DNA from 4 places in the Arthrobacter sp. 2RAF6 genome. Region 3 is predicted to be linked to each of the others. Evidence: riboswitches for the same ligand, from Rfam matches in the RefSeq annotation. Region 3 holds a riboswitch; each other region holds the start of a gene.
What was found. A riboswitch is a leader RNA that binds a small molecule or an ion and turns the genes downstream of it on or off. The one in region 3 is predicted to bind thiamine pyrophosphate.

Region 1 (3,201 bases), on a different contig from region 3:
GCTGCCGGTCAACAGGCGGCGGAGAAGGCTCAGGAAGCGGACTCGGCAATGCCCCACACCGGGAACGGCCGGAACGCCCGGAACGGCGGAGGGAACGGCCGGGGCGCCCGGGACCTCCGTAACGGCGGGGGCGCGGGCGGCTCCGCCGCTAACGGCCCGTCTGCCTAGACGATGTCCTGCGTCTTCGAGAAGCGCGAGATGGCGCGCTGGGTACTGCGGCTTGCAAATACCTGGATGACGGCGCTGACGGTCGCCGAAATCAGGGCGAAGGTCAGTGCCGAGCGAAGGCTTGCCTCCATGTCATCGTGCCCCTTGGGAGGCTTCTTGCCGGTGGACTTTTCCCACAACGCATTGACGAGCTTGGTGCCGACAAAGCCTGCACCGATGCTCACGCCAGTGCCGAGCAGTTTGATGAGGAGGTTCATTCCGGGACTCCTTGCGGGAGGAAACAGGACCGTCCCCAGCCTAACCCCACTTCAGGGCAGTTCCGGAGCAACGGATGGCGGTCGGCGCCTCAGCCGGAAGAACTCCTCCAAGGCTCCAGGCTTTGGACGGACGGGCACGATGTCACGGTCGTCGGCGAGTATCGCTTCCACCGTGCCGAGGGCGAGGAGCTCATCCAGCAGCGCCAGCGTGGGCGGCATGAGCTTGAGGGTTCCGGCGGCTTCGGCATCGAGGATTCCGCGGACCGGCATCCACAAAGACGATGAGGCTTCCGTGGTTTGGTGCCTGGGCTCGGCACCGGATAGCGGGCAGGCAAGGTAGAAGTATGTGTCGAAGCGCTTGGGCTGGTCTGCCGGGGTGACCCAGTTGGCCCACGGGCGGAGGGTGGCGGCGTCGAGCTTCAGCCCGGCCTCTTCGAACACCTCGCGCTGCGCGGCCGCCAGGACCCGGCCGGCGTTGAACCGGGCGGAAGAGGGCTCGACGGCGATGCTGCTCCGGTGCCATGCGGCGGCGTGCCGCTCGACGACGTCGTCCGCGAAGTCCCAGCCGGAGCTGTCCGCCTGGTCCACTCGTCCCCCGGGGAAGACGACCATGCCCGCGGCGAAATCCATCGTGGTCACGCGGTGCTGGACGAACACTTCCAGGCCGCGAAATCCATCGTGACCGGGGGCCTCGCGGACCAGGATCACGCTCGCGGCGAGCCTAGGTTCGGCCACCGTGGTGCTGTTCGCTTCGCCAATGCCTGCCAAGACCGCTCCTTTGCCCGCTTGCTGCGTCACATTCTGCTGGATCATTCTCCCAGTTTCTGCAGGCGTCCGCGCCATTCCGGGCCGGCCTGCGCTGACCCGGCGGATGATCCAGCAGAATCCGTCGCTATCCGTTCCGTCACGGTCCCCGCGACCCCTCCAAGGTGTAAACTGAACCACGCCCAAAAGGGTGGATTAATAACGACAGGGGAGCGCCGCCGTCGGGCTCGCAGCAATGCGGCACGGAGGACGGGCGCTGAGAGTGCGGACAGCCGCAGACCCTCGAACCTGATCCGGCTAGTACCGGCGCAAGGGAGTCGAGTTCTCATAGTGTCCGGAACCGGCGCGGCGGAAGCCGCTCGCAGGCAACCGGGGAACACTTTCCCCTCCTGTTCCTCAGGAGGACAAAATGACTGGTATTTCTGCAAGGCCGGGCCTCACCAAGCCTGGTTACAACTGGCGCGTCGTGGACATCGTCGTGGCGGCACTCATCTCCATCGCCGGTGGCGTGATCTTCTGGGCGTGGGACCAGATGGCTCTGGTTGCCACGCCCATGTCCGCCGGCTACCCTCCGCTGAGCGGCCTGATCGCCGGCGGTTGGATGATTCCGGCAGTGTTGGGCATGCTCATTGTCCGGAAGCCCGGTGCGGCAATTTTCTGCGAGACAGTGGCCGCCACCAGTGAGCTCATCATGGGTTCGCAGTACGGCACCACGGTCCTGATCTCGGGCCTGCTCCAGGGCCTCGGCGCGGAACTCATCTTCCTGGCCTTCATGTACAAGAAGTTCAACCTGCCGGTGTCCCTGCTGGCCGGTGCCGGTGCAGGTCTGTTCTGCGGTCTGAACGACTCCTTCCTGCCGTGGGGCTGGAACATCGCCTACGAACCGGTCGACAAGCTCGCGTACATCGTCTTCTGCACGATCTCCGGGGCCGTCATTGCCGGTGCCCTGTCCTGGATCGCTACCCGCGGCCTGGCCAAGACCGGTGTGCTGAGCGCGTTCGCGTCCCGCAAAGCCGCCTCGGAGCCCGTCTTTTCCTGATGCCCAGTCCTGATTCCGGCACCTCTGCCGTGGTGCGACCCGCCGCAATTTCCGCTCAAGGCTGGGGCTGGCGGCACGCCGGCCGCACCACGCAGGCCATCCATGCCTTGGACCTGGACATCCGTCCGGGCGAGCGTGTTCTACTGCTTGGCCCCTCGGGCGCAGGCAAGTCGACGCTCCTGCATGCCCTGGCGGGCGTGCTGGGCGAGGAAGGTGACGACGCCGACGAGACCGGCTCGTTGCTGGTGGACGGCGTTTCGCCGAAGGCCCAGCGGGGCCGTGCCGGACTCATGCAGCAAGATCCCGAAACCCAGGTGGTGCTTTCCCGGCTGGGCGACGACGTCGCGTTCGGCGCCGAGAACCTTTGCGTGCCGCGGGAAGAGATCTGGAAGCGGGTCCATGAAGCGCTCGACGACGTCGGGCTACGGAATAGTGCCAGCGGCAACTTTTCGCTCGACCACCCGACGTCGGCCCTCTCGGGCGGGCAGAAACAGCGCCTTGCGCTGGCCGGCATTCTGGCGATGCGGCCTGGCTTGATCCTCCTGGACGAGCCGACCGCCAACCTGGACCCGGCCGGCGTGCTGGAGGTCCGCGATGCCGTGGGCCGCTGCCTGCACAAGACCGGGGCCACCTTGGTGGTGGTGGAGCATCGGGTCTCCGTCTGGAAAGACCTCGTGGACCGGATCGTGGTCCTCCAGCCGGGCAGCACCTCCTCCACGGGAGGGTCGACGCCGGGCGTGCTCGTGGACGGCGATCCCGACACCGTTCTGGCGCAAGCAAGGGACATGCTCACTGCTGCAGGCGTCTGGGTGCCCGGGTACGTGCCGGCCACCCGGCCACGTTCCGGAACAGCCGCCGGCTCCGGAGCAACGGGCGGCTCCCGGGCGGGGAGCATGGGAGAGCTGTTGCTCGCCACCCAGGAGCTCGCGGTGTCCCGCGAACGGCCGCGGCGCCGGGGGTTCAAAACGATCG
Region 2 (3,201 bases), on a different contig from region 3:
GAGAACCCTGTAACCATCGCCGGACCGGTCAATGAAGAGGGCCTGGTCGAGATCCGTGGAAGAGGCCGGGTCGATCGTGATGAAAGGAACGTCCGTGAGATCCTGCGCCGGCAGGGTGTGTCCGGAAACCGCGGCTTCAGCGTCGCGCAGCGCTTCAGCGGGATAACCTGCGGGCAGCTCGAGTTCGGTCCGAAGCGCCGCCAGCGCTTCCGCGAGCTGGTTCGACGTTTCACTGACATTCGGGGCTAACCGCTGATGTGACACGAAAGTCAGGGTAACTCCAAAATCTTCCGGCGTCTCGCTAGGCCGCCGCTGCGTCCAAGGCGGCCAGGAGTGCCCGGGCTGCCGCCGTCGGGTCCTCCGCCTCAGTGATGGCGCGGACCACCACGATGCGGCTGGCGCCGGCCTGCACTACCGCTTCCACGTTGCTGAGATCGATGCCGCCGATCGCAAACCAGGGGAGCACAACCCCGCCGACGGTCTCTTCGTCTGCCTGCTTCACCGCGTTGGCGGCGTACTTCACCAGATCGAGCCCGACGGCGGAACGTCCCGGCTTGGTGGGCGTAGCCCACACGGGCCCGACGCAGAAGTAGTCCAGGCCGCTGCGGCCAGGCGACGCGGCGATGGCTGCGTCAACCTGATCCGGCGTGTGCGTGGAGAGGCCGATGATGGTGCGGTCGTGGAGCAGCTTCCGGGCCGAGCGCAGCGGAATGTCCTTTTGGCCGATATGGAACACCGGTGCGCTGGAGAGGGACGCCACGTCCGCGCGGTCGTTGACTGCCCAGAGACGGCCATGACGGTGCGCCACGGATTGCAGGACCTCCAGGAGTTCCAGTTCCTCGGCGGCTTCAATCGTCTTGTCGCGCAGCTGGATGATGTCCACGCCGCCCTCGAATGCGGCATCGACAAACTGCTCAAAATCACCGTGTTGCTTCCGGGCGTCGGTGCAGAGGTACAGGCGGGCGGTGGTGTGGACATCGTGCGGGGTCATGGAAACAGAGTAGTTCCTCTAAACTGGGCTGGTACCGCGGGAGCCGCGGCGGCAGTCACAATCGCCGCGCGGCTGAGAGGGCTTCAGCGCCGACCGCTTGACCTGATCCGGCTAGTACCGGCGTAGGGAAGGACTCCATGGACGAAGCAAACACCCAGCCCGGACCCCTGAACGCAGATGTGGCGGTGATCGGAGGCGGTGTCATTGGCCTCGGCATCGCGTGGGAAGCCCGCAGGTCCGGCCGCTCGGTTGCCCTGATCGATCCCGCACCGGCCAGCGGCGCCACCTTCGCGGCGGCGGGCATGCTGGCGCCCGTCAGTGAACTGCATTACCAGGAAGAGGACCTCCTGGAGCTCATGCTCGAATCGTCGGCATTGTGGCCGGACTTCGAACGCAATGTGACCGGCTCAAGCACCGGACGCAGCACGGGTTACCGCACGACGCCGACCCTCGCCGTCGGCGCGGACGCTGCGGACCGCCGGGCGCTCGCCGACCTCCGGGATGTCCAGCTGGCCAACGGCCTGGTGGTGGAATCCGTGCCTTTGCGCGAGGCCCGGGAGCGTGAGCCGCTGTTGAGCCCGCAGATTTCCTGTGCCTTCGACATCCCGGGCGACCACCAAGTGGATCCGCGCCGGCTTTCGGCTGCGATTCTAGGCGCGCTTGCAGACCACCAGCCCGGCGATTCCAGCTGGATTGCGGGGGCCGGGGGCGGTTTTGCGGTCCAGGATACCGCGGCAGGCCTCCTGTGGGAGGACGGGCGCGTCGTCGGGGTTCTGCTGGACTCAGGCATCGAAGTGTTCGCCACCGAAACAGTGGTTGCCAACGGACTGGATGCCCCCCGCTTGAAGGGCCTGCCGGATGGATTATCGCTCCCGTTGCGTCCGGTGTACGGCGACATACTGCGGCTGCGCGTCCCGGAGCACCTGCAACCCCTGGTCACGGCCACGGTCCGTGGAATGGTGCGCGGAGTGCCCGTCTACATCGTCCCCCGCGACGACGGGACCGTGGTGATCGGCGCGACGCAACGTGAAGACGGCTTGTCGGCGTCCGGGGGAGCGGCCAACCCGGTGTCAGCGGGCGGGGTGTACCAGTTGCTCCGCGACGCCCAGGTACTGGTTCCGGCTGTGGCCGAACTGGAACTCTTGGAAGCGACTGCGCGCGCGCGTCCAGGCACTCCGGACAATGCACCGCTGTTGGGCCGTGTGAAAGGTGACGAAAACGTACAAGGTTCCGAAGGAACCGTGCGGGGCCTCGTCGTGGCCAGCGGCTTCTTCCGCCACGGCGTGCTCCTCACCCCGGCAGCGGCGAAAATCTGCGTCGGACTCATGGATGGCACCGTCGATCCCCGGTGGAACAGATTCCGCCCGGACCGCTTCTCCCGCCCGCTTTCAGCAGCGAAGGCCTCAACAGGCGGCCCATCTGCCGATACCTCAAATCCCCTTCCGAAGGACCACGCATGAACATCAAATTGAACGGCGCAGACCACACGCTAGGCGACGACGCGTCGGTCACCACCCTCGTCAGCCACATCACCGGACGGGTGGTGGACTCCAGCGGCCAGGCGGCCGACGGACGTAAGATCGGCGTCGCCGTCGCACGCAATTCCGAAGTAGTGCCGCGCAGCCAGTGGGCTGCCACCGCGCTCGCAGAGGGCGACGAACTCGAAATCGTGACCGCAGTACAGGGAGGCTGAACCATGACCACGGCAAGCACTCAAGCAGCAAGCACCCGAACCGACGCGCTGGTGATCGACGGTGTCGAGTTCGGCTCGCGCCTCATCATGGGGACCGGCGGAGCCCCGAGCCTGGACGGCCTGGGGGCAGCGCTTCTGGCTTCCGGCACCGAACTCACCACTGTTGCGATGCGGAGGTACTCGCCGACGGAAACAGGTTCGCTGTTCCAGTTGCTCGTGGACCATGGCATCCGTGTCCTGCCCAACACCGCCGGCTGTTTCACTGCCAAGGACGCTGTCATGACAGCCGAGCTTGCCCGGGAGGCCTTGGAAACGGATTGGGTGAAGCTCGAGGTCATCGCCGACGAACAGACGCTGCTGCCTGACGCCGTGGAGTTGGTGGACGCAACGGAGAAACTCGTCGACCGCGGCTTCAAGGTTTTCGCCTACACCAACGACGACCCCGTGCTGGCGCTTCGCCTGGAAAACCTCGGAGCCACAGCGGTGATGCCCTTGGGTGCGCCTATCGGCACCGGCC
Region 3 (3,201 bases):
GAGCGAGGACTGGTCTTCGAAGAGCAAGGCTGTATGGAAGAGTCCAGCCTCTCCACGACCCGGGATCTGGAGCCCGGAGGCCGGCGCGAGGTGCACCAACGGCTTGCCGAGCCTGCCGAAGTAGAGTCCGCCATCCTGTTCGGCGACGACGTCCAGCCCCAGCGCCCGCTGGTAGTAGTCGCCCATGAGCTTCATGTCCCCCACTTTGAGCATGACGGTACCCATGGTGAGTTCGGCAGGAAGGAGATCCTGGCTGGATGTGATGGTCATGTGAAACTCCCGGTATTTTGTGGCGCCGCCTTTCGGCAACCTCTATACATCCAAATTACTTGAAGCTTCAATTTATTCCTAATGCCCGGCACTTCCTGAAATATGCCCCCTCAGCACGGTGCATTGCGGATTCAGCACCACCTCAAGGCTCGCCCGGGGATCCTTTGCGTAGAGCACGACGTCGGCACTGGCACCTTCGCTGATGCCGTCGGCACCCAGCCACTCACGGGCGGACCAGCAGGCGGCATCGAGGGCCGCGGCAGCCGAAAGGCCGGCGCGGTGCAGTTCCAGGATTTCCTCGCCGATCCGGCCGTGCTTGATGACGCTGCCGGCGTCGGTCCCGGCATACACCCGCACTCCGGCGTCGAATGCCTCGGCGACGCGTTCATGCCTGAGCTCCCACAGCCTGGTCATGTGGGCGGCGTAACGCGGGAACTTCGCTTCCGCCTGCTTCGCGATGTCCGGAAAAGTAGCAATGTTGATCAGGGTGGGAACGATCGGCACACCCTGGTCCAGGAGCCTGGGAATGTGGTGCGGAAGTAGGCCGGTGGCGTGCTCGATGCAGTCGATGCCGGCGTCGAGCATGTCGTCGATAGTCCCTTCGGCGAAGCAATGGGCAGTCACCCGGGCTCCCTCGCCGTGTGCCGCGGCGACGGCGTCCTTGACGATGGCGGCGGGAAAGGACGGGCCAAGATCCCCTGCCGAGCGGTCGATCCAGTCCCCGACGATCTTGACCCAGCCGTCTCCGGACCGTGCCTGCTTGCGCACCGCCTCCACCAGATCCTCCGGTTCGACTTCTTCGGCCAGTCCGGGAATGTACCGGCGTTGCCTGGCGATGTGCCTGCCTGCGCGGATGATCCTGGGCATGTCCGTCCGGCGCTGCAGCCAGCGCGTGTCGCTTGCGGATCCGGCGTCGCGGATCAAGAGCGTCCCGGCGTTCCGGTCCGCCGTCGCCTGCAGTCGGGCAGTCTGATCGTCCACCGCTCCGCCCTTGCCTAATCCAACATGGCAATGCGCATCCACCAGACCGGGCAACACCCATCCGTCCAGGATGACGTCGGGCGCGGCAGCGGGCGGCAGAAAGGTCAGCCTTCCGTCGACCGACCAGAGGCCACGCCGTTCTTCTTTCGGTCCCGTGAGGACGGCGCCGCTGAACTCGATGATTTCCGCCATGATTCCACCTTAAACTCCTGCGCCGTTCCCGGCCCGGTCACATCTGTCCTCGGCCACATCTCTCCTCCGTCACATCTGTCCTGGGCACCAACAGCTGTGGTAGCTTCGTCTACGACCACACGGGGGCCCTTGCAAGGGCTGAGATCGGGCTGACGCAGCCTGCGACCGTTGAACCTGTCCGGGTAATGCCGGCGAAGGAAGTGAGTAATCCTTTGAGCACCAAAGAAACACAGCTGAGCCCTACCAAAAACGGATCGGCGCAAGAGGTGACCCAGTCCCTGAAGTCGCATTCCCTCGCGTTCCTGGAAGACACGGAGACGGGAATCCGGGTTCCGGTCACGGAAATCGCCCTGGAACCATCCCCCAACGGCGAGGCCAACGCGCCTTTCCAGGTGTACCGCACTGCAGGGCCAGGAAGTGATCCCGTGGTTGGCCTCGAGCCGTTCCGCAGCGAGTGGATCGACGCCCGCGGCGACACCGAGGCATACAGCGGCCGCGAACGGAACCTGCTCGACGACGGCAAGTCGGCCGTGCGCCGCGGCGCCGCCTCCGCTGAGTGGAAGGGCGCACAGCCGGTGCCCCGCCGCGCCGTCGACGGCAAGACCGTGACACAGATGCACTATGCCAAGCAGGGGATCGTGACGCCCGAAATGCAGTTCGTGGCACTTCGCGAGAACTGCGATGTTGAACTGGTCCGCAGCGAAGTCGCCGCCGGCCGGGCCATCATTCCCAACAACATTAACCACCCCGAATCCGAACCGATGATCATCGGCAAGGCGTTCCTCGTGAAGATCAACGCCAATATCGGCAACTCGGCCGTCACCAGTTCCATCGCCGAAGAAGTGGACAAGCTGCAGTGGGCCACGCAATGGGGCGCGGACACCGTCATGGACCTGTCCACGGGTGACGACATCCACACCACCCGCGAATGGATCATCCGCAACTCCCCCGTGCCGATCGGCACCGTGCCCATTTACCAGGCCCTCGAGAAGGTCAACGGCGAAGCCAACAAACTCACATGGGAGATCTTCCGCGACACCGTCATTGAACAATGCGAGCAGGGCGTGGACTACATGACCATCCATGCCGGCGTGTTGCTGCGCTACGTGCCGCTCACCGCGAACCGCGTCACGGGCATCGTTTCCCGCGGCGGCTCAATCATGGCCGGCTGGTGCCTGGCGCACCACGAGGAAAACTTCCTGTACACCCATTTCGACGAACTCTGCGAAATCTTCGCCAAGTACGACGTCGCGTTCTCGCTCGGCGACGGCTTGCGCCCGGGAGCGACGGCGGACGCCAACGACGCCGCGCAGTTCGCCGAACTCGACACCTTGGCCGAGTTGACGCAGCGGGCATGGGAATTCGACGTCCAGGTCATGGTGGAAGGGCCCGGCCACGTTCCCTTCCACTTGGTGCGGGAGAACGTGGAGCGCCAGCAAGAGCTCTGCAAGGGCGCCCCGTTCTACACCTTGGGCCCCCTCGTCACCGACGTTGCCCCGGGCTACGACCACATCACCTCTGCCATCGGCGCCACGGAGATCGCACGCTACGGAACCGCGATGCTCTGCTACGTCACTCCAAAGGAACACCTTGGCCTGCCAAACAAGGACGACGTCAAGACCGGGGTAATCACGTACAAAATCGCTGCCCACGCCGCTGACCTTGCCAAGGGACACCCCGGTGCCCACGAACGCGACGATGCCCTGTCCAAGGCCCGCTTCGAGTTCCGCTGGCGTGACCAGTTCGCTCTGTCATTGG
Region 4 (3,201 bases), on a different contig from region 3:
CAGCTGCGCTTGCGCGACATCGGCGGAATCATCGTCATCGACTTCATCGACATGGTCCTGGAATCCAACCGCGATCTCGTATTGCGCCGCTTGGTCGAGTGCCTCGGCCGGGACCGTACCAAGCACCAGGTCGCCGAAGTGACGTCGCTCGGATTGGTCCAGATGACCCGCAAGCGCATGGGCACCGGCCTGCTTGAGGTCTTCGGCGAGCAGTGCGAAACGTGCGCAGGGCGCGGAATCGTCACGCACGACGAGCCGGTGGAGCACCGTCGGGCCAACGTGGTGGCCGCCGAACACCACCACCCGCGCACGGAATCACAGCCGACCGTCCGCCCGGAGCAGCGCAAGCGCCGCCGCGGCAGGGGCACGGGGCAGGGCACTGCCGAGCTCCCGATCACCCCGCCCGTACCGGTCCACACCGTGGAATCCACTGATCCGAATCGCCAGGCAGCCACCCGCGCCGCCCTTGCCACCATCGCGGCAGCAGCCCACGCTGCCCACCTGCACGACGACGAGCTCCACCACGCGGCGGAATTGCTCGCCGATCGGCACGTAGCAGAAGCAGCGCCGCTCCAGGCCCCAGCGGCCCCGGTCCAGGCTCCTGCAGCCCCGGTCCAGGCTCCTGCCGCTGCATCGAGGGGCGAGGAACGTTCGAAGCCTGTGCTGCGATTCGGCGGCGAGGAAGTTGCGTTGCCCTTCGTCCACCACGAAGAAGAGCCAGCGAGTGGCGCGCCTGCCATGAGCCTGGATCTGTTGGCACAGGCATTCGCAGGCCTCGGAGAAGCTCCGGGCGCCGCGACGACGGCGGCAGAAGCCAAGGAAGCGCCCGCAGGGGCCTCCGCGGCCGTTGCAAGCGGAGAATCCCCCGAGCCCGGTTCGCGTGGACGCCGAGGCCGCCGCAACCGTAGCGCCAGCCGGGCCCAGGGTGCCGCCAACGCCACCAACGTGGAGCACCACGAGGTTGCCGCGCCTGCTTCCGGTGGGGCCGCACACGAGGCCAAGGCGCCGGAGGCTGCTCCGGCCAAGCCGACGGCGGCAGCGGAACCGATCATCCTCGGGGTCGGCGTGCCCAAGTCCGAACTCTAAGCGCAGTACCCTGTTCGAAGCCCCGGCCGTTCCCGCTCTTGTGGAAACCGCCGGGGCTTCGGCGTTCCCGGCCAATTCGCCGGACCTTCGCTCAATGCGGTTGCATGGGGCGATTTCAGCAGGCGAGGTGTGATCCGGGTTAAGCTAGGGGACTGACACGGGGTGCCGCGCACCAAGCCGGCTGAGACCAGACCCGTTGAACCTGTCCGGTTAGCACCGGCGAAGGGATGTCTCGCATGACTGTTTCGGTGCAATCAGCCGTCTACCCGCTCAAGGCCGTCCAGCGCCCAATCCCCAGGGTTCTCAGCATTGCCGGCTCGGATCCTTCGGGTGGTGCCGGGATCCAGGCAGACCTCAAGAGCATCGCGGCAAACGGGGGCTACGGCATGGCCGTCATCACGGCGCTCACCGTACAAAACACGCAGGGAGTCACTGCCGTCCACGTGCCTCCCGTGGAGTTCCTGCGCCAGCAATTGGATGCCATTAGCGACGACATCACGGTTGATGCCGTCAAGATCGGCATGCTCGGGGATGCGGCGGTCATCCACGAAGTCCGCCGCTGGCTCGGCGAGGCGCGCCCCGCCGTCGTCGTGCTGGATCCAGTGATGATCGCCACCAGTGGCGACCGGCTCCTTGCGGAGTCCGCCGAAACCGCACTGCGGGAACTTCTGCCCCTCGCCGACCTGGTGACGCCCAACCTTCCTGAATTGGCCATGCTGCTTGGCGAACCTGAAGCCACTGACTGGCCATCGGCCTTGGAGCAAGGCAAACGCCTGGCTGCCGCCTGTGGAAACACCGTCCTGGTGAAGGGCGGCCATCTTCAGGGAACCGGCTGCCCCGATGCCCTGGTCAACACCGGGGGAGTCCTGAGCCAGGACGTGGTGGAATTCGCCGGCCAACGGGTGGAAACCCGCAATAGCCATGGCACGGGGTGTTCCCTGTCGTCGGCGATGGCGACGGCCAAGGCGCGGCTCGGCGATTGGGAGTCCGCCTTGCGTGTGGTCAAGCCTTGGCTTCAAGAGGCGCTGACCCAGTCCGAGGTACTGGAAGTCGGGAAAGGCAACGGGCCGATCAATCATTTCCACGCGCTCCAGCACGCCATTCAACCAGGCGATTTTGCCATCCGCATGTGGGAAGCCGCCCAGACTGAACTTGCGGCCATTTATGGCTTGGACTTTATCCAGCACCTGCAATCCGGTGGGCTCAGCGAAGCGCAGTTCAGCTATTACCTGTCGCAGGATGCCATCTATCTCAACGGCTATTCCCGGGTCCTGGCGCGGGCAAGCGCCCTCGCCCCGAGCGAAACCGAACAGCTGTTCTGGGCCCGCGGCTCGCAGATGTGCCTTGAAGTCGAGTCCGAGCTGCATCGGAATTGGCTCAGCGGACGCCAGGTAAGCGGAGAGCTGGGCCCGGTCACGAAGGCCTATGTGGACCATTTGCTGGCGGCGTCGGCGTCGGGCAGTTATGCCGTCCTGCTGGCTGCCGTGCTGCCCTGCTACTGGTTGTACGCCGAGGTGGGACAGCAGCTACACCATGGCTATATACAGGCGGGAGCGTCGGACGAGCACCCTTATGCGGACTGGCTGCGCACCTACGCGGACGAGGCGTTCGCCGAGGCCACCCGCAAGGCGATCGACATCACGGACGCCGCCGCGCAGGCCGCAACACCCACGGAGCGTGCCGCCATGATGGAGGCGTTTGCCCAATCCTGCCGTTACGAAACAGCGTTCTTCGATGCTCCAAGGTTGCACGGCTGAACCCGGTTCATGTCGGGGAAAGACGGGGTGAAGGGCCTGTTCCTGCGGGCGCTGCAGCGTGTCGGACTGAGGATCCGAGGTTTTCCCGGCCGGCAGGGTAAGGTGGACGGGCACGGTACCGGGTGGCGCATAGCCAGTCTGTGGCAGCCATCACGTGGCGGCCCCCGGACCTGGCCTCATTTGCAGCCGAAGGCGAAACTAGCGTAATCTAGATCTTCGGTGCTTACGCCAACACTTGGGTTATGCCCCCAGAAACCGTTCATTTGGAACTGACCTTTCATTTGGAACTATTCGAGGGATGACTCATGGATTCCGTACCGGAGTCCACGGCGTTGAGGCACAGCGTGAACCAGGCCCG

Region 1: linked by a shared signal. The riboswitch ahead of AB4Z38_RS13530 (ECF transporter S component) and the one ahead of thiC (phosphomethylpyrimidine synthase ThiC) in region 3 are both predicted to bind thiamine pyrophosphate.
Region 2: linked by a shared signal. The riboswitch ahead of thiO (glycine oxidase ThiO) and the one ahead of thiC (phosphomethylpyrimidine synthase ThiC) in region 3 are both predicted to bind thiamine pyrophosphate.
Region 4: linked by a shared signal. The riboswitch ahead of AB4Z38_RS14855 (bifunctional hydroxymethylpyrimidine kinase/phosphomethylpyrimidine kinase) and the one ahead of thiC (phosphomethylpyrimidine synthase ThiC) in region 3 are both predicted to bind thiamine pyrophosphate.

Annotation. Positions count from the first base shown of each region.
Region 1 is NZ_JBFRGF010000017.1:28,915-32,115, reverse strand. It holds partial or broken gene mnhG (monovalent cation/H(+) antiporter subunit G) at 1-24, shown strand, start outside; gene AB4Z38_RS13540 (DUF4235 domain-containing protein) at 165-425, opposite strand; gene AB4Z38_RS13535 (NUDIX hydrolase) at 477-1,238, opposite strand; TPP riboswitch at 1,387-1,523, shown strand; gene AB4Z38_RS13530 (ECF transporter S component) at 1,600-2,229, shown strand; gene AB4Z38_RS13525 (ABC transporter ATP-binding protein) at 2,229-3,201, shown strand, end outside.
Region 2 is NZ_JBFRGF010000001.1:184,931-188,131, forward strand. It holds gene AB4Z38_RS00905 (RNB domain-containing ribonuclease) at 1-264, opposite strand, end outside; gene thiE (thiamine phosphate synthase) at 302-991, opposite strand; TPP riboswitch at 1,018-1,137, shown strand; gene thiO (glycine oxidase ThiO) at 1,129-2,451, shown strand; gene thiS (sulfur carrier protein ThiS) at 2,448-2,684, shown strand; gene AB4Z38_RS00925 (thiazole synthase) at 2,688-3,201, shown strand, end outside.
Region 3 is NZ_JBFRGF010000002.1:17,988-21,188, forward strand. It holds gene AB4Z38_RS01570 (VOC family protein) at 1-270, opposite strand, end outside; gene AB4Z38_RS01575 (amidohydrolase family protein) at 349-1,443, opposite strand; TPP riboswitch at 1,553-1,660, shown strand; gene thiC (phosphomethylpyrimidine synthase ThiC) at 1,656-3,201, shown strand, end outside.
Region 4 is NZ_JBFRGF010000020.1:15,022-18,222, reverse strand. It holds gene AB4Z38_RS14860 (Rne/Rng family ribonuclease) at 1-1,086, shown strand, start outside; TPP riboswitch at 1,235-1,331, shown strand; gene AB4Z38_RS14855 (bifunctional hydroxymethylpyrimidine kinase/phosphomethylpyrimidine kinase) at 1,323-2,843, shown strand.